Regions from separate parts of the Mycobacterium appelbergii genome, predicted to be linked through region 4. Evidence: riboswitches for the same ligand, from Rfam matches in the RefSeq annotation. Region 4 holds a riboswitch; each other region holds the start of a gene.

Region 1 (7,254 bases), on a different contig from region 4:
CAACCAGTGGGCCATCTCGGTGCCGGTGGCCCGTCAGATGGCCGGGCCGTCGCTGGCGCACCGGGCCATCGGCTACGGCATGCCGGGTGTGCGGGTCGACGGCAATGATGTGCTGGCCTGCTACGCCGTGATGGCCGAGGCGGCCGAACGGGCCCGCCACGGTGGCGGTCCGACGCTCATCGAGGCGATCACCTACCGGATGGGCCCCCACACCACCTCTGACGACCCGACCAGATATCAGCCGGCCGACGAGGTCGATGACTGGCGGGCGCGTGATCCCATTGCGCGCTACCGCACCTATCTCGAGGCAGTGGGGGTGTGGTCGGAACGCCTGCAGGAGCGGGTGGCCGCCCGATCCGCCCGGTTGTGCGCCGATCTGCGCGATGCCGCGGTCGGCGCTGCCGATTTCGACCCCGCTGAGATGTTCGACCATGTGTACGCCGAGATCACCCCGGATCTGGTGCGGCAACGGGATCAGCTGATCGCGGAACTGGCGAAGGAGGCGTGACATGACCCAGATCATCGATCGGCCCACTGCACAAGGTGATTCGCCGGAGCCGTGGGGGCCGATACTCCGATCGATGCCTGTTGCCACGGAGCTGACCATGGTGCAGGCGATCAACCGGGCACTGCATGACGCGATGGCTGCCGATGACCGGGTGCTGGTCTTCGGAGAGGATGTCGCGACGCTTGGCGGCGTGTTCCGCGTGACGGAAGGATTGAGCGAAACCTTCGGAACTGAAAGGTGTTTCGACACTCCACTGGCAGAGTCGGCGATCATCGGGATCGCGATCGGGATGGCAATCCGGGGTTTGATCCCGGTCCCCGAGATGCAGTTCGACGGCTTCAGCTATCCGGCGTTCGATCAGATCGTCAGCCATCTGGCCAAGTACCGGATGCGGACCCACGGTGACGTCGACATGCCGGTCACGGTGCGCATCCCGTCGTTCGGCGGGATCGGCGCGGTCGAGCATCATTCGGAATCCACGGAGAGCTACTGGCTGCACACCGCCGGGCTCAAGGTGGTGGTGCCATCGACCCCGTCGGATGCGTACTGGCTGCTCCGGCAATCGATCATCCATCCGGACCCGGTGATCTTCCTTGAACCGAAACGCCGGTACTGGGCGCGCGAGGTGGTCGACACCGGCGTGCCTGCGCTGCCGATCGGCCGGGCCGCGGTGCGGCGCACCGGAACCGATGTCACGGTGCTGACGTACGGCGGACTGGTCGCCACGGCGCTGAACGCGGCCGAGTTGGCAGCAGAGCGGGGCTGGAGCCTGGAGGTCGTCGACCTCCGCTCGCTCAATCCGCTCGATTTCGACACGGTCACCGAGTCGGTGCGGCGCACCGGGCGTGCGGTGGTGATGCACGAAGGCCCACGGACCCTGGGTTTCGGCGCCGAGTTGGCGGCCCGGATATCCGAGGATCTGTTCTACGACCTGGAGGCGCCGGTGTTGCGTGCCACCGGTTTTGACACGCCGTATCCGCCTGCGCGGTTGGAGAAGCTGTGGCTGCCCGGCGTCGACCGATTATTGGATTGCGTCGAGCGCGCCATGGGGCAGCCGTGAATCGCGAGTTTCTGGTCCCCGATCTCGGTGAGGGGCTCCAGGATGCCACCATCACCAGTTGGAGTGTCGCGGTGGGGGACACCGTCGCGTTGAACCAGACGTTGTGCACAGTGGAGACCAACAAAGCCGAGGTGGAGATCCCCAGTCCCTACCCGGGTCGGATACTCGAACTCGGCGGCTCTGCCGGTGACACGCTCGCGGTCGGGGCGGTGCTGGCACGGATCGCCACCGAGGAGACCGCACCGGTCACCAACGCCGGCAACGGCCACGGCACACCGCGCAAACCGGTTCTGGTCGGTTACGGCGCCGACGAGGCCATGGACACCAGCAGACGTTCAGCGCCCGCCGAGCGCCCCCGGGCCAAACCCATGGTGCGCAAACTGGCCGCCGACCTGCATGTCGAACTGGCGGGCCTGTCGGGTTCGGGACCGGACGGCATCGTCACCCGCGAGGACGTACTGGCCGCGGCAGGCGACGGCGGTTCGGAGCTGCTCGACGTGCGAGGCGTCCAGGCGGAGATGGCCCGCCGGATGACGTTGTCGCGTAAGGAGATCCCGGACGCGCACGCCCGCGTTGATGTGGACTGCTCGGCGCTGCTGCGGTTGCGCGACCGGATCCGGGTGATCGACGACGAGCTGGCGGTGACGCCGTTCGTGCTGACGCTGCGACTGCTGGCGTTGGCGCTGGTGCGTCACCCGATACTCAATTCCACCTGGGTGGTGAACGAGGACGAGCCGCGCATCCATCAGCATCCGGCAGTACACCTGGGTTTCGGTGTCGCGGCACCGCGTGGCCTGCTGGTCCCCGTCGTCACCGATGCCCACCACCGCACCACACGCGAGCTTGCGCAGGAGGTTTCGCGGCTCACCGAGGCGGCCCGCGCCGGCAGGCTGACGCCCGCGGAGTTGGCCGGGTCGACGTTCACGGTGTCGAACTTCGGTGCGCTCGGCCTCGACGACGGGGTGCCGGTGATCAACTATCCGGAGGCGGCGATCCTCGGCATGGGGTCGGTCAAACCTCGTCCGGTGGTGGTCGACGGCGCGGTTGCGGCCCGCCCGACCATGTCGCTGACATGCGCTTTCGATCACCGCATCGCGGATGGTGCGCAGGCCGCCGCATTCCTCGTGGAGCTGCGGGACCTGATCGAGGCGCCGGAATCGGCCCTGCTCGAGCTGTAACTAGCTGCGTTTGGCGGCAGCCAGCCGGCGCGCGAACTCAGGAGATTCGATCGACGCGGCCTGCGGGCCCAATTCGATGTCGACAGCGATCCGGTGTTGGTCCGCGTCGACGGTCCCGGGATTGGCGGTGGCCCGCATCGACGCCTTGGTGGCGATGACCACCTCGCGTGGCGCGGCCGCGGGACCGGCGGCCAGGTCACGCGCCGCCGCCACCGGATCCTCGGCCACACTCAATGCCAATCCGTGTCGCACCGCCGCCTCGGCGTCGAACCGCATGCCGAACAGCAACGAGGCGCGGGCCACCTGTGGCCCCACGGCACGCTGCATCATCCAGGTGGCACCGCCACCGGGATGGATGCCGAGCTTCTGGAACCGCGGATCGAACAAGGCAGCGGGGCCGGCGACGCGGACATCGGCGGCCAGCGCCAGATTCAGGCCCGCACCCACTGCGGCACCGTTGACGGCGGCGATCGTGGGCAGCGCGCAGTTCGCGATGGCCAGGAATCCGTCGTAGATCGCGCGCAGGCCGTCTTCGGTGGCTTCGCCGAGCGCGGTGAGATTCGCTCCCGCACAGAAGGCTTTGCCTGCACCGGTGACGATCACGGCGTGCACGTCGGCGTTGGCCTCGGCCTCGTCGACCGCGGCGCGCAGCGCGGTCGATATCTCCAGCGTCACCGCATTGCGGTGGTCGGGATCGTTGATGGTGATGAGGGCGACGTGGTCTGCGACGTCGCTGAGAACAGATTCGGCCACGGGTCGAGACTAGCCGTGCCGGTGTTTCGTCACGGGTAGTCTGGGCATCGCAGCTGGTTCGTCGGCGCGGATTTCGGTTCGTGTCGGCGTCGAACGCCGCATGCCGATTGCGGTGTGGCGTGAGAGGGAACCCGGTGGGAATCCGGGACTGTCCCGCAGCGGTGTGCAGGAACGACCGCCGTCATCAGCACTGGCGCGCAGATCTCTGCAGCTGGGAAGCGACGGCCATTAGGTGTACGACAACGTGCGTGCCTGCGAGTCCGAAGACCTGCCGGCTGTACCGGGCGCGCCGCGCCCGGTGGTTCATCGCCTCGCGGAATGGGCGCGTGACCGACGTCGTCGCTGCACGCAATGGCGCGCCGCGTCAGCGATCGGTCAGGTCCCTGGTGGCGGTGACCATCCCCGTCGCAGTTGAAGGACGTCATATGAGGACAACCGCCACACCGTTCACCGCCACGATCACCGGCTCTCCGCGGATCGGCCCCAACCGCGAGCTCAAGTGGGCCGTCGAAAAGTACTGGGCCGGCCGCATCGACCGCGCCGAACTCGAATCTGTTGCGGCGGCATTGCGAAGCGACACCTGGAAGTCGCTGTCCGCGGCCGGGTTGGATTCCGTACCGGTCAACACCTTCTCCTACTACGACCAGATGCTCGACACGGCTGTCCTGGTCGGCGCGCTACCACCCCGGGTGACCGGTATCGGCGATGAGTTGGAGCGCTACTTCGTGGCGGCGCGCGGCAACGACGAGATCGCGCCGTTGGAAATGACGAAGTGGTTCGACACCAACTACCACTACCTGGTGCCCGAGATCGGCACCGAGACTCGATTCTCGCTCAATCCGGCCAAGGTCCTCGCCGAGCTGGAGGAGACTCGCGCACAAGACATCACGTCGCGCCCGGTGATCATCGGCCCGATCACGTTCCTTACGCTGTCCAAGGCGGTCGACGGTGGTCCGGCTCCGATCGAGCGCCTCGACGAACTTCTCGACTCGTATGCCGCGCTGCTCGATCTGCTCGCCGAACGCGGCGTGCAGTGGGTGCAACTCGACGAACCGGTACTGGTCACCGACATGCTCGACACCACCGCGGAACTGGCCGAGCGAACCTATGCCCGGCTCGGTGGTCTGGCCAAGCGGCCCCCTATCTTCGTCGCGACCTACTTCGGCGAATTGACCGATGCGCTCCCTGCACTGGCTCGCACGCCCGTCGAGGCCATCGGCGTGGACCTGGCCGCGGGCGGCATCTCAACCGTTGCAGCAGTACCGGAGCTGCAGGACAAGACCGTCGTCGCGGGCATCGTCGACGGCCGCAACATCTGGCGGACCGACCTGGAAGCCGCGTTGGGAACACTGGCCACCCTGTCGGGATCGGCGGGGGCCGTGGCGGTGTCGACATCCTGCTCGACGCTGCATGTTCCGTACACGCTGGAAGCCGAGCCGGATCTGGACGCGGCGCTGCGCAGCTGGCTGGCGTTCGGGTTTGAGAAGGTCACCGAGGTGGTCGCGTTGGCACGGGGCCTCAAAGAGGGTCGTGAAGCGATTGCGGGACAGGTGGCCGCCTCCAATGCGGCGATCGCGTCACGTCGGTCCGATCCACGGCTGAACAACAACCGCGTCCGTTCCCGCATCGCCTCGATCATCGCGTCGGGCACCGAGCGCGGCCCGGCCGCCGGACGTCGCAAGGCACAGAACGAGCGCCTGCACCTTCCTGACCTGCCGACCACGACCATCGGCTCGTATCCGCAGACGTCTGCCATCCGGGTGGCGCGCGCGGCCCTGCGATCCGGGGAGATCGACGCTGCCGAGTACGAGCGGCGGATGAAGTCCGAGATCGCCGATGTCATTGCGCTGCAGGAAAAGCTCGGCCTGGATGTGCTCGTGCATGGGGAACCGGAACGCAACGACATGGTGCAGTACTTCGCCGAGCAACTCGAGGGGTTCTTCGCCACCCAGAACGGTTGGGTGCAGTCCTACGGCAGCCGGTGCGTGCGCCCGCCGATCCTGTACGGCGATGTCCACCGGCCCCGCCCCATGACCGTCGACTGGATCACCTACGCGCAATCACTGACCGACAAGCCGGTCAAGGGCATGCTCACCGGTCCGGTGACGATCCTGGCGTGGTCGTTCGTCCGCAATGACCAGCCCCTGGCCGACACCGCCGCGCAGGTGGCCCTGGCCATCCGCGACGAGACGATCGATCTGCAGTCCGCGGGGATCGCAATCATCCAGGTCGATGAGCCCGCGCTGCGTGAGTTGCTGCCGCTGCGATCGAAAGACAAAGAGGCTTACCTGCGTTGGGCTGTTGACGCGTTCCGGCTGTCCACCTCCGGCGTCGCCGACTCCACCCAGATCCACACGCACCTGTGCTATTCGGAGTTCGGCGAGGTGATCGGGGCGATCGCCGATCTGGATGCCGATGTGACATCGATCGAGGCAGCCCGCTCGCACATGGAGGTGCTCGGCGACCTCAACGAAGCCGGGTTCGCCAACAGCGTCGGCCCGGGTGTCTATGACATCCACTCGCCACGGGTTCCCGGGGTGGACGAGATCACGTCATCGCTGCGGGAGGCACTGGAATCCGTTCCTGCCGATCGGCTCTGGGTCAACCCCGACTGCGGCCTGAAGACGCGCAGCACCGAGGAGGTGACGGCGTCGCTGCAACACCTGGTGGCCGCCGCGGCGGCAGTGCGCTCCGACACAACGTAACCGTCGACCGTGGCGCCGGTGCACGCGATCAGGCTGGTTCCCGCGCATAAGCCCCACACTCGGCCGCATTGCCGCATAATCGCGGAGTGACTGACACGGATGTGCTCATCGCGGGAGCCGGGCCGATCGGGCTGACCGCAGCCATCGAACTGGCGCGAAACGGTGTCGCATGCCGTATCGTCGACCCGCTCCTGGAACCGCCGCAGTATGCCAAAGCGGTTGGTGTGCAACCGCGCACCCTGGAACTGTTCGAGCGGATGGGCATCGTGCGGCAGGTGCTGGACGCTGCGGTGCAGATGCGCGGACAGTTGGTCTATGTGAACGGTGAGCAGGCCGGGCGGATGGAATTGGCGCTGCCCGACGACGTTCCCTTCGAGTTCATCGGGTTGCCGCAGTACGCCACCGAACGCATCCTGCGGCAGGAGGCGACGGCGCGCGGAGTGGTGATCGAGCGCGGGTTGCGGCTCACCGGGTTCGAGCAGAACACCGACGGGGTCACCGCGACGCTGGCAACCGGCGACGGTGAGCAGCAGACCGTGCATGCCGGCTATCTGATCGGCGCGGACGGCGCCCATTCGGTGGTGCGCAAGACGCTCGGGCTTACCTTCGAGGGCGCTGCGTTCGAAGAGCAGTACATGCTGGGCGATCTCGACGTCGACTGGTCGTTACCACCGGGCTACGCGATTCGGGCGATGCACCAGACCGACGGGAAGACCGACGACCTGCTGGTCTGCATTCCGCTGCCGGGACGCGGTCGCTACCGGATGTCGATGCTGGTGCCTGCAGAACTGGACGCCGCCACAGGCGCCGCACCGTCCGGTGACGGCGTGCAACACGGCTTCGAAAGCGGCAGGAAGCCGGAGCTGTCACACATCCAGGCGGTTCTGGACCGGCTGTCCCCGGAGCCAACGACTGCGCGCAACCTGCGGTGGGCATCGGTGTTCCGGATCAGCCACCGCATCGTCAACGCCTACGGCAGGGGCCGCGTGTTCGTGGCGGGCGATGCGGCACATATTCATCCACCCACCGGTGCGCAGGGCATGAACACCG
Region 2 (7,254 bases), on a different contig from region 4:
CAGTGCAACGCCGTGGAACTGACATAGGCGTCCGGTGCCCGGTCCAGACCGAGTGAGTCGAACCAGCCGGGTTCGCGCAGGTCGCCCAGCACCGTGCGAATCCGCGCATCGGGACGGCCCGCGGTCCCGAGCTTCATCAGCAGGGGGTCGGCGTCGATCCCCACCACCCGGGCGGCTGGGATGCGTTCAACCAACCGGTGCGCCAGCGACCCCGGACCGATCCCGAGGTCGACCACGAGCGGATCGGGACGCCGAACGACTTCCTCGACGATGTCGATGACCACATCGAAGCGTTCCTCCCGATCCGGCATGTAGTACTCCTGCTGCCGGTCCCAGCGTTCCAGCCAGTGCTGCGCCGCCTCCAGCGATAACGTCATGCTCACTCCTCGTTCGTCGAGATATTGTCGAAACGTGCCCATTCCAGGGAATTCGGCACACCGGTCGGTGTGTTCCGCCAGTTGGACCGATGCGCTGTGTGCCAGGGTGTGGTCGCCCAGAATATGAAACCGCCACGGTCATGCAGGATCTCGTGCATCGTGTGATAGATACGGACGCGCTGCTCCTCGGTGGGAGCGGTCTGTGCCCGGCGATACAGATCGTCGAATTCAGCGTCGGCCCAACGGGTGAAGCTCTTCGGCGCATCGCTCAGTAGCCGGGATCCGAAGTGGTAGGGGATCGGCAGTGGTCCGGACTGGCCCATCGTCATATCGCCACGGTGAAGTGCCTCGGTGTAGTAGGTGTCCTTGGAACCGATGCTGACCCGCACCGTGACGCCGGCGGCGGCGGCTTGTTTCCGGAACAGTTCGGCGGCCTCGACGAAGCCGTGTGACACCGGTGCGACGAACAGCTCGAAGTTCAGATCGGAGTGGCCGGCTCGGCGCAGCAGGTCGCGTACCCGGCCCGGATCGTGCCGGTGTGGTTCGAGATCGTCTGCGTAGTAGCGGTATCCGCGCCCGAAGACGTCGTCGGAGACCTCGCCCGCACCCTCCAGTGCCACCGTCACCAGTTGCTCCCGGTCGACCAGATGCATCATCGCGCGGCGCACGTCGGGGTTGTCGAACGGTGCCTGATCGGTCTTCATGGCGAAGTACAGGATCCCGGAGTTGGGGGCGCTGTGCACGGTGATGTCGTTGCTGCCCTCGAGCGTTCGCAGGGCACCAGGTGAGAGATTGTCGACGAAATCGGCCTGTGCGCCACGCAGAGCCGACAGCCTGGCCTCGGCGCCGGCGCTGAGGATGCGTAGCTCTTCGATGGTAGGGGGCTCGCCCCAGTAGCGGTCATGGCGGGTGGCGACGAACTCGCGTCCCGGGGTGAAGGCTTGGAAGCGATACGCCGCGGTCCCCACCGGACGGGAGAAATCCTGTGTGCCGTCCTTCACGATTCGCGTGCCGTACGAGGCAAGTAACGTCGGAAGATCAAACGACGCAGTGGAGAGCGCGATTTCGACAGTGCGCGGGTCGACCGCGCGCGAGGCGCGCAAGTCGATCTGTCCCAGGGTGGATGCCGCGACAAATGGCGATGCGCCGTCCTGCGGGCCGAGGATGCGTGCGAGGGTGTACAGCACGTCGTCAGCGGTCAGTGGGCTGCCGTCATGCCAGTCGGCTTCCCGCAGGGTGATCCGCCACCGGGTGCCGTCCTTGTCGGGTTCGGCGGCCTCGGCCAGCCGCGGGACGGGTGTCATGGTCGAATCGACTTCGAACAGTCCGTCGTAGAGGTGTTTGACGCGGGCCTCGTCGATGAACATGGTTCCGACGCCCGGGTCGATGACCTCCGACGAGCCGGCTCCCTCGTACAGCGCGGTGAACACCGAGGATTGTCGCTCGGTCGGTGCGCACGCACTCAGCGCGAACGCCCCGCCGATCCCCGCGACGGCTCCGAAGAACCGACGACGAGTCCAGGGCTGCATCAAGGCAGCATCGTGCGTCATGCTTACTCCAAACCCTCGTGGACATAGCGTGCCGTGGCCGGTCTCCTGGCTTCCGCGTCATCACACGGGCACCCAGGCCTTCCCGGTTTCCCAGTGGCCCGCAACAGTTTTCGCTGTTACGCGAGGGGTGTCGTGCTCAACGGCTACAGTGGCGAGGGCCGCGCCGGCGTCAGACCGGCTTCCCGTTCACCACGGCGACCCGGAGTTTACCCATATTGCCGGTGGCTGGCCACCGCCCGGGCAGGGGAACCGCCCACTGCCGGCGTATCAGCCATTCGTGCAGGTGTGCGGCTGCTTCAGCGTGGTCGATCGGCCCGAACAACACTGCGGAGCCCGCGGGCGTGCGATCGGCGGCGCACGGCTGCACCAGCACCATCACGCCATCGGTGCGCCCGGCGCAGCTGACCTGGTCCAGTAGACACCCGGAGGAAATCAGCATGCCGTGGGCGCAACGCCGGACCGCAGCGCGCAGCGCGTCGAGCACCGACAGGCCGGGCTCTGTGGTCGTGCAGGCGTTGCAGACCACAGCTGTGAAACCGGCGGCGCGCTCCGCCATCTCAGCCCCCGCCCACCACGTGTGCCGCCACGGTCGCGTCAGCCCAACCGGCGAGCAGTCGACCCGCGGCGTCCCAGCCCACGGCGGTCGCAGGGGATTCCCGGCTCAACGAATCCACGGGCCGCAACGGGAAGCCGGGCACCGCTGAGCGTATCGACCACACCGCGGCCCGGCCGTCGTCGGATGCCGCGGTGACCATCGTGCCGTCGGTCGACCACACGAGTGCCGTAACCGTGGCGTCGTGACCACGCAGTATCCGCGGTGTACTGCCGCGCGGACCTCGGCCCGTGAAATCCCAGACCGTGACGTCGTCGCCACCTCCGGACGCCAGGAGCGCCGAATCGGGCGAGTAGCCCAGCGCGGTGATCTTCGTCGGGTATCCGGACATGGCGAGCTCGTCACCGCGTCGTCCGGTCCGCCAGATATGGAGGGTCGCATCCTGGTTGCCGCTGGCAACCCAACGCCGATCGGGGCTGATCGCAAGCGTCAGCAGCGAACCCGTGAAGGGCAGCACGTCGGGCGCGGAGCCGCGGGCAACCGGGTGGATGTGTACGCCGCCGTAGGCCGCGCCTGCGACCCGACGGCCGATCCACGCGACACCGGTCACGGTGCTCGACCGCTCGGCGCTGAACAGTTCTGTGCCATCTTCGTCGAGGACAACGGTGCTGCGGCCCACCCCGGCGGCCAGGCGCGAACCGTCCGGGCTCCAGGCCACCGACGAGCACCAGCCGCCGTGACGTCCTCCGATGACGGCACCGGAGGTATCGAGAATGTCCACGCCGTGCACCGATCCGACCGCGAGGCGGTCACCGGACCGCGACCACGCCACCGTCAGGCAGCCGAGCGAGATGTCGCGCCGGGACTCGACAATCCCGTCTGGCGCCAGAATCGTCACCGAACCTTCCGCGCCGGCAACCGCGATCGGTCCTTGTGGCGACGCGGCGAGCGCCGATACCGCGTCATCGACGCTGATGCGCCAGGTGTCACCCGCGAGCACCGCCGGACTCACGACGCCACCAGACAGGCCTGAAAACCCGATTCGAGCTCGTCACGATCCAGGTTGCGGCCGATGAAGACCAGCCGGTTGGTGCGGGATTCCCCGTCGCGCCACGGCCTTCCCTCCGTGCCGTCGAACAGCATGTGCACGCCCTGGAAGACGTACTGCCGTCCCTGGTCGGCCAGAGCGAGAATGCCTTTGCTCCGGAAGATGTCAACTCCCTTGGTGGACAACAGCTCTCCGAGCCACGCGTTGAGCTTTTCGACATCGACCTCGCCGTCGATCCGGATACCCACCGACGTCACGGTCTGGTCGTGTTGGTGATCGCCTTCCTCCAGGAACGCCGGATCGTCAGTGAGCACGCGCTGCAGATCAAACGCCCCGACGTCGAGGATCCGGTCCAGGTCCACCTTGGCGTTCTGCGCGTGCACGATGTCGGCGCCACCGTTGATTCCGCGTAGCCGAGACTCCACGGCCGCAAGGTGATCGGCGCTCACCAGATCGACCTTGTTCAGGATCATCCGGTCGGCGAAGGCCACCTGCTCGACGGCCTCGTTCTCGACCTCGGCGGGTTTGACCTCATCGAGGTGGTCGAGCACGTGGGCGGCGTCGACCAATGTCACGATCGCGTCGAGTCGCAGCCGGCCCCGGATCTCATCGTCGACAAAGAAGGTTTGTGCGACGGGTGCGGGATCGGCGAGCCCGGTGGTCTCGATGAGGATGTGGTCGAAGCGGTCCCGGCGCCGCATCAACGCACCGAGAATGCGGATGAGATCGCCGCGCACGGTGCAGCAGATGCAGCCGTTGTTCATCTCGAAGATCTCTTCCTCGGCATCGAGCACGAGGGCGTCATCGATTCCGACTTCGCCGAACTCGTTCTCGATCACGGCGATCCGCCTGCCGTGCTGCTCGGTGAGGATTCGGTTGACCAGTGTGGTCTTGCCCGATCCGAGGAACCCGGTGATGACGGTGACGGGTACCCGCTCGTCAGTGGTGGTCGGCATGGTCATGTCCTTCCGGGTGCTCGGTGATGACGCGTCGCAGGTCCGCGACAGCGATGTCGGCAGTGGGTCTGGCGAGTTTCCAGGTGGTTCTGCGGCTGGAGAGGACCGCGATGACGGTTTCCACCGGTGGACAGTCCGGCTCGGCGCAGGCCAGCTGCTGTACCAGCACCGTCGTGTCGATCGTCAGTCCGAGCGTTGTCCGCACCACGGCCTTGAGCGCGTCGACCTGCTCGACCGAAGCCTTCGGCAGGGCGGGTGAGCGCGCGATCCCACCGGGATTGACCAGGTCGGGCATGGGCACCTCCTTATTGAAAATGATTGTCATTAACATAACATGCGTCCCAGGCCCCGGTCCCGCCGGCGCCATGCTTTACATATCAAGTCGAAAATGTCACGGTGTTGACATGGATTTCTCCCGCGTCGAGTTGTCGGCAGACGACGAGGCGTTTCGTGCCGGGCTGCGTGCCTTTCTCGCCGGTGTGGTGACTGACGAGGTGCTACGGCGTGACCGGGAGACCGGTGAAAACTTCGACGAGACCGTGCATCTCGCACTCGGCGAGGCGGGGTATCTGGCCGACGACTACCGCACGGAGGCGGACGGCGGATTCAGCCCGCTGCGCAGGCGCATCTGGGAACTGGAGATCGGCCGGGCCCACACCCCGTGGTTTCACTGGGGCACCACGGCGATGGTGGCACACACAGTTGAGCAGTTCGGCTCCACCGAGCTGATCGAGGAGATACTGCCTGGTGTGCTGGCCGGTCGGTTGCGGCTGTGCCTGGGTTACACCGAACCCGAGGGTGGGTCGGATGTCGCGACGTGCAAGACCCGCGCCGTGCGGGAGGCGGATGGATCGAGCTGGGTTATCAACGGGTCCAAGATGTTCACGTCAAACGCCCACAACGCCCAGTATGTCTTCCTGGTCACCAACACCGACCCCGCCGCCCCCAAACACAAGAGTCTGACGATGTTCCTGGTGCCGCTGGGCTCAGCCGGAGTGGAGATCCAGGGCATCCGCACCGTCGACGGCGACCGCACCAATATCACCTATTACAGCGATGTCCGGGTCAGCGACCGGTACCGCGTGGGTGAGATCAACGGGGGATGGGCGGTGCTGCGCGGCGCGCTCGACGTCGAACACGGCACCGTCGAGCGGGACGACGCCGGGCTGCAGAAGATCGCCACGATGACCGAGCACATCACGTTGATGGCCGAGGCGGCGGACCGGGTTGCCACGGCGGCGGGCGACGAGGATGCGGTGCGCTACAGACTGGGACGTGGCGTCGCGCGAATGGAAGCGGCGATGAGCACACCCGAAATGTTCGGACGGGTCGCCATCGCGCAGACCATGCGCGACGTGTCACCGGATCTGATGGACATTCTCGGTTCGGCCGGTGCACTGACCGATGGTGTCGAGTACATCTTCCGGCTGGCAGGGCCGACCGGCATCTACGGCGGCACGCTCGAGGTGTTCCGCAACATGATCGCCCAGCACGCCCTGGGACTGGGCCGGCCGAACTACTCGTAGGCTTGCGTACGCTGACCTGGTGAATTTCTTCGACAAGGCACTCGACCTCGAACCGGCCGGAGACGGACGCCTGCGGGGCCGGACGCTGCCCGAGTGGGCGAACATGGTCGGTCCTTTCGGTGGCATCACCGCGGCCACCATCGTGCGTGCCATTGCGCAGCAACCGGACTGTCACGGACAACCCATCGCGCTCACGGTGAACTATCTGGCCCCGATCGTCGACGGGGAATTCGAGATCGCGACGAGGGCAGTGAAGACCAACCGCTCCAATCAGCACTGGATCGTCGAGTTGAGCCAGGACGGTGCGGTCACCACCACGGCCACGGCGGTGTTCGGACTGCGGCGTGACACCTGGGCGGATACCGAGATCGGGCCTCCGCCGGCGCTGCCGCCCGAGGAGATCGAGCGATCCGATTCGCCGTTCGGCGTGGTGTGGTTCGACAATTACGACCTGCGGTTCGTCGACGGCGCGATGCCGGACACCGATGGCGGCCCCGACGAGTCCTCGACGACGACGCTGTGGGTGCGCAACGACCCGCCGCGGCCGATGGATTTCCCGGCCCTGACCGCCATGGGGGACATCTTCTATCCGCGGGTGTTTCTTCGGCGAGGGCAGTTCGTGCCCGCCGGCACGGTGTCGATCACCGTGTACTTCCACGCCGACGACGCCGAACTGGCTGCCCAAGGCGACGATTTTGTCCTGGCAACAGCGCGGGCGCAACGCTTCTCACGCGGCTATTTCGACCAGACCGCCCACCTGTGGGGCCGCCACAGCACGTTGTTGGCGAGCAGTCATCAGATCGTCTACTTCAAAGGCTGAGGTCACCGGGCGCGCAGTGACTGCAGCGCGATCCAGGCGCTGACCCGGGTCTGCGGATCATCGAGTTGCCCTGGCAGCACCGCCTCGATCGAGTCCAGCCGGTTGCGCACGGTATTACGGTGCAGGCCGAGTTCTTCGGCGACCTTGAGCCTGGAGCCGTGATGCCGCAGGAAGCAGTGCAGCGTGTCCAGCTGCTCGGAATCGAGGTTGCGCAACCATGATTCGGCGAACGCGCTCGCCCGTTGCGGGTCGATCAGGCCCAGCGGCCCGTCGCCGATGACCCGGTCCCAGAACACCGGACCCGACGTCGTGGTGGCCTGGTCCAGGGCCAGCCCGGCGGTGCGATGCCCGCCTGCGCCGTCACCAGCAGGCACCACATCGCCGACGCCCACCAGCAGCCCGGCATCGGCCAACGCGGCGCCGA
Region 3 (7,254 bases), on a different contig from region 4:
GTCTTCGTTCATGGCGAGGTGATCAGCTCCAAGCGCGGTGAGCTGTCCGTGCTGGCCGATTCGTGGCAGATGGCGTCCAAGTCTCTGCGCCCGCTTCCGGTTGCTCACAAAGAAATGAGCGAAGAACTTCGGGTGCGTCAGCGCTACGTCGATCTGATCGTGCGCCCGGAGGCTCGCACGATCGCGCGCCAACGGGTGGCGGTGGTGCGGGCGGTGCGTTCAGCCCTGGAGCGCCGCGGTTTTCTCGAGATCGAGACGCCGATGCTGCAGACGCTTGCCGGTGGTGCTGCGGCACGGCCGTTCGTCACCCACTCCAACGCGCTCGACGTCGACCTCTACCTGCGTATCGCGCCTGAACTGTTCCTCAAACGCGCTCTGGTGGGCGGATTCGAGAAGGTCTTCGAGTTAAATCGCAACTTTCGTAACGAAGGTGTGGATTCCACCCACTCACCCGAATTTGCGATGTTGGAGACATATCAGGCGTATGGCGACTACAACGAATCCGCCAACGTCACGCGTGAGCTTATTCAAGAGGTGGCCGACGAGGCGATCGGCACCAGGCAGGTGCCATTGCCGGATGGCAGCCTCTATGACCTCGACGGACAATGGGACACCGTCGAAATGTATCCGTCGCTGTCCGAAGCTCTGGGGGAGGAGATCACCCCGGATACTCCCGCCGAGCAGTTGTGGCAGATTGCCGACCGTCTCGAAGTCGAGATTCCCCGTGACCGTGGTTTCGGTCACGGAAAATTGATTGAGGAACTATGGGAGCACACCGTCGGTGAAAAGTTGTGGGCGCCGACGTTCGTGCGCGACTTCCCCGTCGAGACGAGCCCGCTCACGCGCGCTCACCGCAGCATCCCGGGGGTAACGGAGAAATGGGATCTGTATGTCCGCCGCTTCGAACTGGCGACGGGTTACTCAGAACTCATTGACCCGGTAATCCAACGCGAACGGTTTGAGGCGCAAGCCAGGGCGGCCGCTGCCGGTGACGACGAGGCAATGGTTCTCGACGACGATTTTCTTGCCGCATTGGAGTACGCGATGCCGCCGACCACCGGCACCGGAATGGGTATCGATCGGTTGTTGATGGCGTTGACCGGCTTGTCAATTCGGGAGACGGTTTTGTTCCCGATTGTTCGACGGCACAGCAACTGAACTGGCGCGACCTGTGCGTTGTTGAAATGGTCCGCGTCTTTGTGGCACATTGGTGCCGGGGCGCGGGATACTCGTGTCAGTACGGGCTACTCACCAATGCGTGCGCAGAAGGGTTCGGTGTGGGGTAATGGCAAAAAAAGTTACTGTCACGTTGGTCGACGATTTTGATGGCGAAGCCACCGCCGATGAGACGGTCGAATTCGGGCTCGACGGGGTGAGCTACGAGATTGATCTTTCGTCAAAGAACGCGACCAAGCTGCGCAACGATCTGAAGCAGTGGGTAGAGGCGGGGCGCCGGGTGGGTGGCCGTCGCCGCGGCCGTTCTGCCGGAGCCGGCCGTGGCCGTGGGGCCATCGACCGCGAGCAGAGTGCGGCCATCCGCGAATGGGCCCGGCGCAACGGACACAACGTCTCGACCCGTGGACGTATCCCCGCCGACGTGATCGACGCATTCCACGCGGCAACGTAGGCAAAAGTTGCCGGTGCGGCCGGGTGGTGACCGCCCGGCCGCTCTTTCGCTAGCGGCGAACTGCCGACCGGGCGTAACGGGAAACGAATCCGTGACCATTGACGTTGCTCATTGACAGCGACGGGTGCAGGGCCACGGTGTTGGGCGGAACGGACCGCCAACCTCCGCACCCGTGGCTGCCGCCCACTACAGTGGACCCCAGGTACTACGTGGCCAGTACTGCGCGTCAGTACCGCCACGCGATGGAGAGCAGGTAACCACCGATGTTTGAGAGATTCACCGACCGTGCCCGCAGGGTCGTCGTCCTGGCGCAAGAAGAAGCCCGGATGCTCAACCACAACTACATCGGCACCGAGCACATCCTGCTCGGCCTCATCCATGAAGGTGAGGGCGTAGCCGCCAAGTCGCTGGAATCGCTGGGCATCTCGCTCGAAGGTGTGCGCAGCCAGGTGGAGGAGATCATCGGCCAGGGCCAGCAGGCCCCGTCCGGGCACATTCCGTTCACGCCGCGCGCCAAGAAGGTGCTGGAGCTCAGCCTGCGCGAGGCGCTGCAGCTCGGCCACAACTACATCGGCACCGAGCACATCCTGCTCGGGCTGATCCGTGAGGGTGAGGGCGTGGCCGCCCAGGTTCTGGTCAAGCTCGGCGCGGAGCTGACGCGTGTGCGCCAGCAGGTCATCCAGCTGCTGAGCGGCTACCAGGGCAAAGAATCGGCCGAAGCAGGCACCGGCGGGCGGGGCGGCGAGTCCGGCAACCCGTCCACGTCGCTGGTGCTCGACCAGTTCGGCCGCAACCTGACCGCCGCCGCGATGGAAGGCAAGCTCGATCCCGTCATCGGCCGCGAGAAGGAAATCGAGCGGGTCATGCAGGTGCTGAGCCGGCGCACCAAGAACAACCCGGTGCTGATCGGTGAGCCCGGCGTCGGTAAGACCGCCGTGGTCGAGGGCCTGGCCCAGGCGATCGTGCACGGTGACGTGCCCGAGACGCTGAAGGACAAGCAGCTCTACACCCTGGACCTCGGGTCACTGGTGGCGGGCAGCCGCTACCGCGGTGATTTCGAGGAGCGCCTCAAGAAGGTGCTGAAGGAGATCAACACCCGCGGCGACATCATCCTGTTCATCGACGAGCTGCACACGCTCGTCGGTGCGGGTGCGGCCGAGGGCGCCATCGACGCCGCCAGCATCCTCAAGCCCAAGTTGGCTCGCGGTGAGCTGCAGACCATCGGTGCCACCACCCTCGACGAGTACCGCAAGTACATCGAGAAGGACGCCGCGCTGGAACGACGCTTCCAGCCGGTCCAGGTGGGTGAGCCGACGGTTGCGCACACCATCGAGATCCTCAAGGGATTGCGTGATCGCTACGAGGCGCACCACCGGGTGTCGATCACCGACGGCGCCATCGCCGCGGCGGCCACGCTGGCCGACCGGTACATCAACGACCGGTTCCTGCCGGACAAGGCCATCGACCTGATCGACGAGGCCGGTGCCCGGATGCGGATCCGCAGGATGACCGCTCCGCCGGACCTGCGCGAGTTCGACGAGAAGATCGCCGACGCCCGCCGGGAGAAGGAATCCGCGATCGACGCGCAGGACTTCGAGAAGGCCGCGAACCTGCGGGACCGGGAGAAGACCCTGGTTGCACAGCGGGCCGAGCGCGAAAAGCAATGGCGTTCAGGTGATCTTGACGTCGTGGCGGAAGTCGACGACGAGCAGATCGCCGAGGTGCTGGGTAACTGGACCGGTATCCCCGTGTTCAAGCTGACCGAGGAGGAGACCACTCGGCTGCTGCGCATGGAGGAGGAATTGCACAAGCGGATCATCGGCCAGGAGGACGCCGTCAAGGCCGTCTCCAAGGCGATCCGCCGCACTCGCGCCGGCCTGAAGGACCCCAAGCGCCCGTCGGGCTCGTTCATCTTCGCCGGCCCGTCCGGTGTCGGTAAGACCGAGCTGTCCAAGGCACTGGCGAACTTCCTGTTCGGCGACGACGATGCGCTCATCCAGATCGACATGGGCGAGTTCCACGATCGGTTCACCGCCTCGCGGCTGTTCGGTGCCCCTCCGGGGTACGTCGGCTACGAGGAGGGCGGCCAGCTCACCGAGAAGGTGCGCCGCAAGCCGTTCTCGGTCGTTCTTTTCGACGAGATCGAGAAGGCCCACCAGGAGATCTACAACAGCCTGTTGCAGGTTCTGGAGGACGGTCGGCTCACCGACGGTCAGGGTCGCACGGTCGACTTCAAGAACACGGTGCTGATCTTCACGTCCAACCTCGGTACGAGCGACATCAGCAAGGCGGTTGGCCTCGGCTTCACCCAGGGTGGCGGCGAGAACAACTACGAGCGGATGAAGCAGAAGGTCAATGACGAGCTGAAGAAGCACTTCCGCCCGGAGTTCCTGAACCGTATCGACGACATCATCGTCTTCCATCAGCTGACGCAGGACGAGATCGTCCAGATGGTGGAGCTGATGATCGGCCGGGTCGGCATCCAGCTGAAGGCCAAGGACATGGAGATGACGCTGACCGACAAGGCGAAGTCCCTGTTGGCCAAGCGCGGCTTCGACCCGGTGCTGGGAGCCCGCCCGCTGCGGCGCACCATCCAGCGCGAGATCGAGGACCAGCTCTCGGAGAAGATCCTGTTCGATGAGATCGGCCCCGGCCAGCTGGTGACGGTCGATGTCGAGGGCTGGGACGGCGAAGGCGCGGGTGAGGACGCGAAGTTCACGTTCTCCGGCGCAGCCAAGAAGTCCGAGCCTGTCGAGCCGGATCTGGCCGGCGCCACTGTGGCCGGTTCGCCGGGCGCTGCTGCGACCCCCGCCGAGTAGTACGTAATCGCGAAAGCCCCCCGAGTAGCCTCGGGGGGCTTTTGCGTGGCATACGATGCTGATGTAATCGACACGCAAAGGAATCTGGTGAGAATCCAGAACGGTCGCGCCACTGTGAACAGTCAGACCCTTGCGCCTGTCACTCCGCGGACTGGGACGCGAACTCCCGGAAAGGACCCCCGATGACATCTCCTGAGGCTCACCAGAGTCGTGTTCGGCCCGTAGACCTCTCGGCCACCAAGGCCGTCGCCTGGCTCACCCTCACCGCCTTCCTGGCACTGGTGATCCTGTACTTCGTGGGCATGGATCAAGGCGCCACCTCGGTGTTCGGCAACAGCACCTACATTCACGAGTTCGTCCACGACGCTCGCCACCTGCTCGGTTTCCCCTGCCACTGACCGGCGGGGACACCTGACGCGATGGAAAAGTTCATCATCTGGCGCGGCGTTCTTGCCGGCGCCATCGCTGGAGTGCTCGCATTCATCTGGGCGAAGATCTTCGTCGAACCCGTGATCGGCCGTGCCATCGACTTCGAAGACGGCGTCGGTACGGCACGTGCCGCCCTCGAGCACGCCCACGGCGGTCACAGCCACAGCCACGGCGGCGAGGGCGCTGAGATCACCCGCACGGTGCAATCCACGATCGGCATGGGTTTCGGCGTGCTGGCGTTCAGCGTGGCGATGGGGGTGTTGCTGGCGGTGGTCTTCGTCGTCGCCTACGGCCGCACCAACCTGTCGGTCCGCGCGCTGGCGGCATTGAGCGCAGGGGGCATGCTCGTTTCGTTGTGGATCGTGCCTGCGCTGAAGTACCCGCCCAACCCGCCTGCGGTCAGCCTGGACGAGACGATCAACCAGCGCACCCTGCTGTACGTGCTGCTGGTTGCGCTCTCGGTGGCGCTGTTCGTCGCCGCGGTGTACCTGGGCCGTCGGTTGGTGCCCAGGCTCGGCGCATGGAATGCCACGCTCGCGGCGACGGGTGCCTATGTGGTGGCCATCGCGGTGGTCTACCTGGTGTTGCCGACGATCGACGAGACCCCGGGTCCGGTTGTCGACGAGGCGGGCGCGATCGTCTTCCCCGGTTTCCCGGCCGATGATCTGTACGAATTCCGGTTGTACTCACTGGGCACCCAGGTGGTCATGTGGACGACGATCGGCCTGGTGTTCGGGGCGATGGTGTCCCGGCTGCTGGAGGCCAAGCGGGAGCCCGTCACCGCGTGAGTGAGGTCGTCCGGCTGACCCTGGTTTCGCATGCACTCACCGACGCCATGGCAGCCGGACGGTTCCCCACCGACGAGCCGCTGAGCCCGGTGGGCCACCGCCAGGCCGACGCATCGATCGAACTGGGCACCGTTGACGCTGCCTACTGCGGACCCGAGAAGCGGACGCGGCAGACCGCTGAACTGCTCGGCGTGCGCGCCGAGGTGGAACCGCGATTGGCGGATCTGGACTTCGGCCGGTGGCGTGGCGACGTGTTAGGCGGGGTGCGCCCTGCCGAACTGGCCATCTGGCTGACCGAACCCGCCCAGGCACCCCATGGCGGGGAATCCGTGGTCGACCTGATCGGCCGGGTGCGCGATTGGCTGGGCACCCTCACCAACCGCCGCGGCCGGCTGGTGGCCGTGACACATCCCGCGGTAGTGCGCGCCGCCATCCTCGTCGCCCTCGATGCCCCGCCGAAATCGTTCTGGCGCATCGACATCGCGCCGGTGAGCCGGACGGTGATGCACTTCCGTGGCCACGCCTGGACACTGCGCAGCAACTAGCCCACCGGTGCGAGGGCGAACGCGCGTTTGGCGACCGACAACAGCCAGCCCGCGGCGGTGGGGCTGCGGAACTGTGGCCAGTTCAACTGGAAGCTGACCACCCATGGCTGCCCGGTGTGGTCGACGGCGTACCAGCTGAAGGTGAGATCCCCCGGCAGGTTTCCGCCCTTGGCGCCGATGTAGGTCCACTTGTCCGGGTCCAGGTCGATCCCGGGCAGGGCCGACAGGATGTCCTTGACCGGTGCGGCGGCGCCGTAGGCGGAAGCCTGCAGCGCGGCATGCACCCGGCAGATGTCGGTCGCGGTGCCGAACCATTCCAGTCCGTCATTGGACCCCGGCAGGTGCGTGCGGGTCGGATCTGGTTGGTAGGGACGGGAATTGGTCTGCTTGAGTAGTTGCACGCGGTCCTTGGGTGACGCGTTCTTCCATTGCTCACGCAGATTCGGTTCGCCCCAGCCGACCGAGAACACCTCATGCATCGTCGGGAACGGTGTCATGCTCGCCGGATCGTGGTGACCGGCGGTGACCAGTGCGCGTTCCACCGCGCCGGTCCCGACGCGACCGATCAGCAGGTCGGTGGCCATGTTGTCGCTTGCGGAGATCATCTGCTGGGCAGCGGTCCGCACCGTGATCTGGGCCCCCGGCGGCAGCTTGTCCAGCCCTGCCGAGCCGAGCGCCTTACCGTCCTTGGTGATGGTCAGCTGATCGTCCCAGCTCAGTGTCCCCGCTTTGATGGCATCCGAGACGGCAAGCAGCACATAGAGTTTGAAGATCGAGGCGAGTGGCAACGACAGGTCGGTGTTGGTGCCCGCGACGCGCTCGCACTTGCCGTCGTTCACCTTGGACACCTGGTAGGAGTAGCGCGCGCCCGACTTCGCCAATTCGGTGTCGATGTCGGCCCATTTGTGGATCACCGGCTTCTCGGTGGTGACCTCGAAGCGGTCCACGAGGCCGGCGTCATTGGTTTTCAGCTCGATGTCCTGGGACACGTTGTAGGACGTCAGCACATGCAGGGTGGCCGAGCCGGCGCCGATGTCCACAGCGGT
Region 4 (7,254 bases):
ACGGCCGCGGTGGCCGAGCGGGTCGCGCGCCATCCGGCAGCACACACGCTGCTGACTGCCGCGGTCACCTGGGCGGTGCTCGGCGGCCGCTCGCTGGAACGGGAAGCAGCGGCCGTCAACGGTTTCCTGGCCGCGGGCGACCTCGACGGGGCCAGGCGTCGGCTGCGCAACCTGGTGGGCCGCGACACCGCCACCCTGACGCCTGACGAGATCGCGCGCGCCGTGATCGAATCGGTCGCCGAGAACACCAGCGACGCTGTCGTCACCTCGCATGTGTGGGCCGCGGTGGCGGGCGTACCGGGCCTGGTCGGCCACCGCACCGCCAACACCCTGGACGCGATGGTCGGCCATCACAATGCCCGCTACGAACGGTTCGGCTGGGCGGCAGCACGGCTCGACGACCTGATCGGCCTGCCCGGATCCCGGCTGAGCGGTGTGCTGACACTCGTCGTCGGACCGAATCGGCGCGCCGCGCTGACGGCCTGGCGTCGTGACGCGCGGCGCCACCCGAGCCCCAACGCCGGTGTGATCGAGGCGAGCTTCGCCGGTGCCCTCGGAATCCGCCTGGGGGGCACCAACGTCTATTACGGAAACCGGCGCGAAGACCGGGCGTTGATGGGTGCCGGGCGTCCACCGGCGCCCGTCGACATCACGCCGACGATCCGGCTCGCCCGACGCGTCGGGTTCGGCTCCGCGATCACCGCGGCCGCCATCAGCCTGATGCGCGGCCGGGGATCGGCCGCCCGAATCTGACGTGAGGGCAGCCGTTTTCCAGCACGACGGTCGCTTCCACCTCGTACACCTCCGCGATGACCGCCGGCGTCAACACTGCGGCGGGCGGGCCTGCGGTGTGTACCAGACCGTGGTGCAGGATGACGAGCTCCTGGCAGTACGCGGCCGCCAGGTTGAGGTCGTGCAGCGCCATCACCGTGGTGGTGTCGGTCGCGGCCACCAGTTCCAGCAGTTCGAGTTGGTGGCGGATGTCGAGGTGGTTGGTCGGTTCGTCGAGCAGCAGTTCGGTGGGTTCCTGAGCCAGCGCCCTGGCGATCTGCACGCGCTGGCGTTCACCGCCGGACAACGTGGAGTAGCGCCGGCCGAGTAGGTCGGCGACTCCGGTTGTGACGGCCGCGGATTCGACGATCGCGCGGTCGGCCGCCGATATCGGCGACCACGCCGGGCGGTGCGGTAGCCGCCCGAGTTCCACCACGTCGCGCACCGTCGGCTCCTGGTCGGTGCTGGCCTCCTGGTCCACCACCGCGAGCCGGCGGGCGAGGGCGCGACGGCTCATGGCGGCCACGTCGGCGTCGTCGAGACGCACCACCCCCGACGACGTGGTGCGCAGCCCCGCCAACAGCCGCAGTAGCGACGACTTGCCGGAGCCGTTCGGGCCCAGGAGACCGACGGTGCTGCCCGTGGCGACGTTGATGTCCACACCGTCGACGATCAGTTTGTCGCGGATCCTCCAGGTGATCCGGTCGGCGGTCAGGCTCATACGCTCCTCCTGCGCCGCAGCAGGATCATCACGAACGCGGGAACACCGACGATTGCGGTGGCCACGCCGACGGGCAGCTCCTGAGGGGCGATCACGACGCGTGCGGCGGTGTCCACCCACACCAGGAACACGGCCCCGAAGATCGTGGCTGTCGGCACCAGCACCCGGTGCCGGGTGCCGACCAGCGCACGCGCCGCGTGCGGCAGTACCAGCCCGACGAATCCGATGGCCCCTGACATCGACACGATCACCGCGGTGACCAGAGCGGTCACCACCAGCAGCACCATCCGGGTGCGTGCCACCGAAACCCCGAGCGTTGCCGCGGCGTCCTGCCCGAACAGGAAGGCGTCGAGCGTGCCCGCACCCGCCCAGCAGACCACCACACCGACTGCGACCACGAATCCGCAGATCGCCACATCGCGCCACGACGCACCGCCGAGTGAGCCCAGCAACCAGAACAGCACGCCCCGCGTCTGTTCCGCGTCAGCCGAGGTGAACACGATGAACGACGTGAGCGCACTGAACAACTGGGTGGCTGCTACTCCCGCCAGGATCATCCGGTCCATGCCGCTGCCGGACGCCACCGCGAGCAGCAACACCAGGCCGAACGCCACGACCGCTCCGACGAACGCGCCTGCCGCCAATCCGATTACCCCGGAGCCGATCCCGAGCACCACGATCGCGACCGCACCCGTCGATGCGCCGGAGGCCACGCCGAGGATGAACGGGTCGGCCAACGGATTGCGCAGCAGCGACTGCAGCAGCACGCCGCACAGCGCCAGGCCGGCCCCGCAGGCGGCGGCCAGCAGGGCGCGCGGCAACCGCAGTTCCCAGATGATGCCCTGCTGCAACAGCGACAGCTGCGACGACGGGCCGCCGAGCCGTTCCAATACCACGACGAACGCGTCGCGCGGGCCGAGATCTGAGGGTCCGATCGTGGTCGCCACGGCGATCGAGACGAGCAGCAGCGCAAACCCGGCAGGCCACAGCAGCACCGGGGATGAGCGGACGGATGTCGCCGTCATCGTCAGACGGTGAGGCCGTGTTCGCGCAGTCCCTCGGCCACCTTCTCGATGGCGGTTACGATGCGGATCGACGGATTGAGTTCGGCCCCGGCCAGACTGATGTACCGCTTGTGCTTCACCGCCGTCATCTCGCGGGTCACCGGGTTGGATTCCAGGAAGGCGATCTTGGCGGCGGCGGACTCGGCGGTCTGGCTCTTGCGGGTGAGGTCGCCGAGGATCAGCACATCGGGATCGCGCTGCGCCACGGTCTCCCAGCTGATCTGGGGCCAGTCCGCGCGGGAGTCGTCGAATACGTTGGTCAGCCCCAATTCCCTGGTGATGATGCCCGGTCCGCCGCAACAGCCGGCCAGGTACGGCGACTCGGAATTGGCGAACCAGTAGAGCACCGACGTCCCTTCGGCCGGCGTGTTCGCCGTCACCGCTCCCAGCCGGTGCTGCAGGTCCGCGATGATGGCCTCGCCCTCCTGCCTGCGGTCGACGAGGGTTGCCAGATCATGTATTTCAGTGAAGACGGCGTCCATCTCCAGGGTGCGGGTGCGCGGGCCGTCGGAGTTGCCGACCTCTTTCGTGCATTCGATGGCCGACAGGTACGACGGCACGCCCAGTTGCTCGAGCTCCTCGGAGGTGGCGACCCCGCCCGGTCCCAAGGTGCCCTGCAGCGATGCGGTCACCAGATCGGGTTCCTTGTCCAGTACGGCCTCGAATGACGGAGCCTGTTCGGCAAGCCGTTCGACGGTGGCGTTGTCGGCTTCCAACGACGGCAGGATCGGATCGGTCCAGCCGGCCGCACCGACCATCCGGTCGCCCACCCCGAGCGACAGCAGCACTTCGGTGCTGCCCTGGTTGAGCGAGGCGATCCGCTCCGGACGCTGGTGGACGGTCACGTCCCGACCGCAGTTGGCGATGGTGACGGGGTAACCGGCTGCGGGCGCGGAAGCCTGCTCGGCGGGCGGCGCACAGGCGGCGACCACGAAGGCCAATACCGGAACGGCGAAAAGGACAGACGGGCGCATGGCGATCCTTCGCATCAGGGGTCCGATCGGCGAGACCCGATGAGCTGACCGCGGCGGGCGCCGCGGACGCCAGCAGGTATTCGGACTCGGGGGTCGTCCTCGGCGGGCCGCCTTCCCAGGAGCAACGCTCCCAGTGGCTCTCAGTTGCCTGAGAGGCCCGCCTCGTCATCCCCACACCGCTGCGCGTCAGTCCCGGATTCGCACCGGGTTCCCTTCTCCACACGGAGTTGACTGGCCCGCCCAGCGTAGCAATTCAGCGGGTACACACCCACGTCAGCGCATCGTCCACATCGTGGACCACCGGCAGGCTCCGCGCAGGCCGAGTTCGACCATCAGTCGCTCGACGGTTGCTTGAGTTCTCGATTCTCCGCCCGTAAGCGGCGGAAACCCTCAGCTAAGGCTGATCTGTATGGCCTCTCGGCGACGACAGATCAATACATTGACGGGTTCATCGGCACCGAGTGCGGCCGGTGGACACTCTGTCAGGAATATCCAGTGGTTAAGCGACAGATAGCCGTTCGATTCTCACGGTGTGTCTGGTCACACTTGCGCTATGTCAGCGGATCCACCGGCCGTGCAACCAACTCATTGATGCGAAGGCCCGTCGTGAACTTGGTATTGAGCAAGCAACTTGCCTGGGAGTTGGTGGATCAGCTCGGTCGACGCTTGAGCGAGGAGGAGCGCATGGACGTTTTCGTCGACCTGGGCAGCGGCGAGGACGTGGGAGCCATTGGCCGCCTACTCCACATCGCCGCCAAGCATGGCTATCCCTTGCCGGCCCGGATGGTCCAGAAACTCCATGTCTGGGCTTCCACCCATGGTGTGGAGGAGTGCTATGCGCCTGTTTTTGCGACGATTGAATCGGCTCGTGCGCCGTGGGCCGGTCGCGTTGACGCCTCGACCACGACTGCGGCTCCCCAGTCGTCGCCGACTGTCGTCCACCCGACACCGTGATCATGTTTCGAGTGCCGGACCTGACAACCTGTCACTAGGTGCCGGACGCCTCACGATCCAGGATGAATCAGACCGCCGGCCGGATGCCGATCGGCGCAGGTGCGGCGCGCCGCTGAGCAGATTCTCCAAGAAGGGATGCATTTCCCATGTCTGACCGAACTTCATCCTGCGAATCGTCCACGCCGAGCGGGACCCAACGTCTGAGAGGCTCGATGGGGGTGTGGGGAATCGTCTTCATCGTCGCCGCCTTCGCGGGTCCTCTCGGCGCCATGGGCGGTACGGTTCCGATTGGCATCAATGCGGGCAACGGGATCGGACTCCCCGCGACCTTCATCGTAAGCACCGTCATTTTACTGCTGTTCTCGGTCGCTTTCACAGCGCTGACCCCGTACGTGCCGAATGCGGGAGCCTTCTATTCCTACATCGGTACCGGGCTTGGTCGCCGGACTGGGTTCGGTACTGCCTTCCTGGCGCTGCTCGCCTACCTCGCTGTCCTGGTCGGCGTATACGGTCTTCTCGGCTCCGGCATCACGGCGCTACTCGCGTCGTGGGGTGTCAGCGCTCCGTGGTGGGTGGGCGCCTACGTGTGCATGGTCGCGGCCGCGTTCCTGGGTTACCGCAATATCGACCTATCCAAAAAGGTACTCGGCGTCCTGTTACTCGCCGAGGTCGGAATCGTACTCGCGCTCGACGCGGCCGTCTTCGTCAATGGTGGTGGGGAGGAGGGGATGTCGCGCGGCTTCACCGCACCGGAGGCTCTACTCTCGGGCGCACCCGGACTGGCATTGTTGTTCTGCTTCCTCAGCTTCTTGGGGTTCGAGGCTACGGCGGTCTTTCGTGATGAGTGCCGTGACCCGAACCGCACCATTCCGATTGCGACCTATCTCGCGGTGACCCTGGTCGGGGGTTTCTACGTGGTATCCACCTGGGCGCTGATCTCTGCGTGGGGTGACCAAGAGGCGGTCAGGATTGCCGCCGAGGATCCGGGTGCCATGCTTCCCGGTGCCGTGGCGAACTACCTGGGTGGCGCGGCGGAACATGTCGTCCAGGTGCTGTACGTGACGAGTCTGTTCGCGTGCTTGCTGTCCATCCAGAACGTTTCCTCCCGCTACGCGTTCAACATCGCTCATCGCGGTGCACTGCCTGCAGCACTGGGTACGCGCCACGATCGGCACGGGTCACCCTCCACCGCTTCCCACGTCGTCACCGTGATCTCAGCGGTCTTCGTCCTGCTAGCAATCGTGACCCGCCTAGATCCCGCGACAGAGCTCTACGCCTGGTTCGCCGGCGCCACCACCGTCGGATTCATCGTGATGCTGCTCGGCACCAGCCTGTCCGCGCTGGTCTTCTTCGGTCGGCGATTGCACTCTGGCACGCTCGATGAGTCGGTCGTCCGAGTCATCGTGGCTCCCGTGTTGGCCTTGGTCTGCCTTGCCGCAGTATTCGTTCTGATACTCCAGAATCTTCGAGATCTCGTCGGAGGGTCGCAACTGGTGGCATGGGCCGTACTGGGCTCACTGGCTGCGGCCTTCGCCTGGGGGTTCACCGTGTCCACCCGTCGCCCCGAGCTGTCCCTCGACAATTGAGGGTGGGGCTCAGTCACGCTAAACCCCTCGTTCCCCGCTCGCGTCGACTTCTAAAAATGCGCCACTGTTGACGGTCCGTCATGGCTCCGTCCCCCATGGTTTACACGAGGCCGATTGCACCGCGCACGCAATGTTCGAGAGATTGAGAGTTCTTCAATGAAGAGCACGATGTCGGCTCCCGCGACGGGAGTCCAACGCGGTGCCGGGCCGGGCCCGCGTGCCAGCCAATAGCCAACAGCCAGCGGAGGAACCACATGAAGGTCGTCGGATACGCGGACAAGTTGAGCGTCGAGCCTGGAGCATCGATCACCTTCATGGTGAGTTCCGAGCCCGGTCGCTTCTCGGCTCAACTGGTCCGCCTCATCCACGGCGATACCAACCCGGCGGGCCCGGGCTACAAGGACGCGGCTGTCCCCAGCACGCTGGACGGAGAGTACGACGGAGCCCTGCAGAAGCTGCGGACCGGCTCCTACATCCGGGCGACCGGCAGAGAAGAATTGGATGCCGCGCGCGACGTCACACTCCAGATGTGGATCTGTCCGACACTTCCCGAAAAGCCTGTACAGACGATCGTCGCCAAGGGCAACGGCGACGAGGACGGGTTCGCGCTTCGGCTCGAGGAGGGCCGCCTGACGCTGCGGATGGGGACCGCTGCGATATCGGTCGATCTGACCGTCCGCGCCGGCCAGTGGTACTTCGTCTCCGCGGTCTACGACTCCGCTTCGGGAGCCGCGCGTCTGGCGCTCGAGCCGAGCTGGGGCGTGACCTCCGGGCTCGAGGACCACGCATCCGCAACGATGCCCGCGGGCCGCGCGTGGGGCCCGGGAGACTTCCTGATCGCCGCGGAAACTACGGCCGACGGTGAGATCGGCAACTTCTACAACGGCAAGATCGACGCCCCCACGATCTTTTCGCGGGCGCTCAACGACGATGAGCTGGCGGCACTTCGCGACGATGACGCATCCGCCCCCACCGATGCCGCTGCGGCGTGGGACTTCGCGCAGAACATCAGCACCTGGTCGGCGGTCGACGCTTCCGGTAACGGCCAACACGGTGAGATCGTCAACAAGCCGACCCGCGGAGTCACCGGCCGAAACTGGTCGGGCCGTGAACTCGCCTGGAAGCACGCGCCCGGGGAGTACGGCGCCATCCACTTCCACGACGACGATCTCTCCGACGCCGGC

What was found. A riboswitch is a leader RNA that binds a small molecule or an ion and turns the genes downstream of it on or off. The one in region 4 is predicted to bind cobalamin.
Region 1: linked by a shared signal. The riboswitch ahead of metE (5-methyltetrahydropteroyltriglutamate--homocysteine S-methyltransferase) and the one ahead of M1247_RS10690 (ABC transporter substrate-binding protein) in region 4 are both predicted to bind cobalamin.
Region 2: linked by a shared signal. The riboswitch ahead of M1247_RS12870 (ABC transporter substrate-binding protein) and the one ahead of M1247_RS10690 (ABC transporter substrate-binding protein) in region 4 are both predicted to bind cobalamin.
Region 3: linked by a shared signal. The riboswitch ahead of M1247_RS28165 (CbtA family protein) and the one ahead of M1247_RS10690 (ABC transporter substrate-binding protein) in region 4 are both predicted to bind cobalamin.

Annotation. Positions count from the first base shown of each region.
Region 1 covers NZ_JAMQTH010000010.1:46,710-53,963, reverse strand. Annotated here, with positions in the region: gene pdhA (pyruvate dehydrogenase (acetyl-transferring) E1 component subunit alpha) at 1-508, shown strand, start outside; gene M1247_RS22690 (alpha-ketoacid dehydrogenase subunit beta) at 510-1,568, shown strand; gene M1247_RS22685 (dihydrolipoamide acetyltransferase family protein) at 1,565-2,746, shown strand; gene M1247_RS22680 (enoyl-CoA hydratase) at 2,747-3,499, opposite strand; cobalamin riboswitch at 3,567-3,789, shown strand; gene metE (5-methyltetrahydropteroyltriglutamate--homocysteine S-methyltransferase) at 3,925-6,204, shown strand; gene M1247_RS22670 (FAD-dependent monooxygenase) at 6,291-7,254, shown strand, end outside.
Region 2 covers NZ_JAMQTH010000005.1:81,804-89,057, reverse strand. Annotated here, with positions in the region: gene M1247_RS12875 (class I SAM-dependent methyltransferase) at 1-377, opposite strand, end outside; gene M1247_RS12870 (ABC transporter substrate-binding protein) at 380-1,927, opposite strand; cobalamin riboswitch at 1,946-2,136, opposite strand; gene M1247_RS36525 (hypothetical protein) at 2,097-2,483, opposite strand; gene M1247_RS12865 (WD40 repeat domain-containing protein) at 2,485-3,492, opposite strand; gene M1247_RS12860 (CobW family GTP-binding protein) at 3,489-4,484, opposite strand; gene M1247_RS12855 (hypothetical protein) at 4,468-4,779, opposite strand; gene M1247_RS12850 (acyl-CoA dehydrogenase family protein) at 4,889-6,010, shown strand; gene M1247_RS12845 (acyl-CoA thioesterase) at 6,030-6,830, shown strand; gene M1247_RS12840 (PucR family transcriptional regulator) at 6,833-7,254, opposite strand, start outside.
Region 3 covers NZ_JAMQTH010000014.1:149,678-156,931, reverse strand. Annotated here, with positions in the region: gene lysS (lysine--tRNA ligase) at 1-1,158, shown strand, start outside; gene lsr2 (histone-like nucleoid-structuring protein Lsr2) at 1,286-1,627, shown strand; gene clpC1 (ATP-dependent protease ATP-binding subunit ClpC) at 1,891-4,446, shown strand; cobalamin riboswitch at 4,526-4,673, shown strand; gene M1247_RS28170 (CbtB domain-containing protein) at 4,629-4,844, shown strand; gene M1247_RS28165 (CbtA family protein) at 4,866-5,663, shown strand; gene M1247_RS28160 (histidine phosphatase family protein) at 5,660-6,208, shown strand; gene M1247_RS28155 (serine hydrolase) at 6,205-7,254, opposite strand, start outside.
Region 4 covers NZ_JAMQTH010000004.1:120,736-127,989, forward strand. Annotated here, with positions in the region: gene M1247_RS10675 (cobalamin biosynthesis protein) at 1-753, shown strand, start outside; gene M1247_RS10680 (ABC transporter ATP-binding protein) at 713-1,492, opposite strand; gene M1247_RS10685 (FecCD family ABC transporter permease) at 1,489-2,517, opposite strand; gene M1247_RS10690 (ABC transporter substrate-binding protein) at 2,520-3,530, opposite strand; cobalamin riboswitch at 3,585-3,781, opposite strand; gene M1247_RS10695 (hypothetical protein) at 4,215-4,484, shown strand; gene M1247_RS10700 (APC family permease) at 4,697-6,070, shown strand; gene M1247_RS10705 (N,N-dimethylformamidase beta subunit family domain-containing protein) at 6,325-7,254, shown strand, end outside.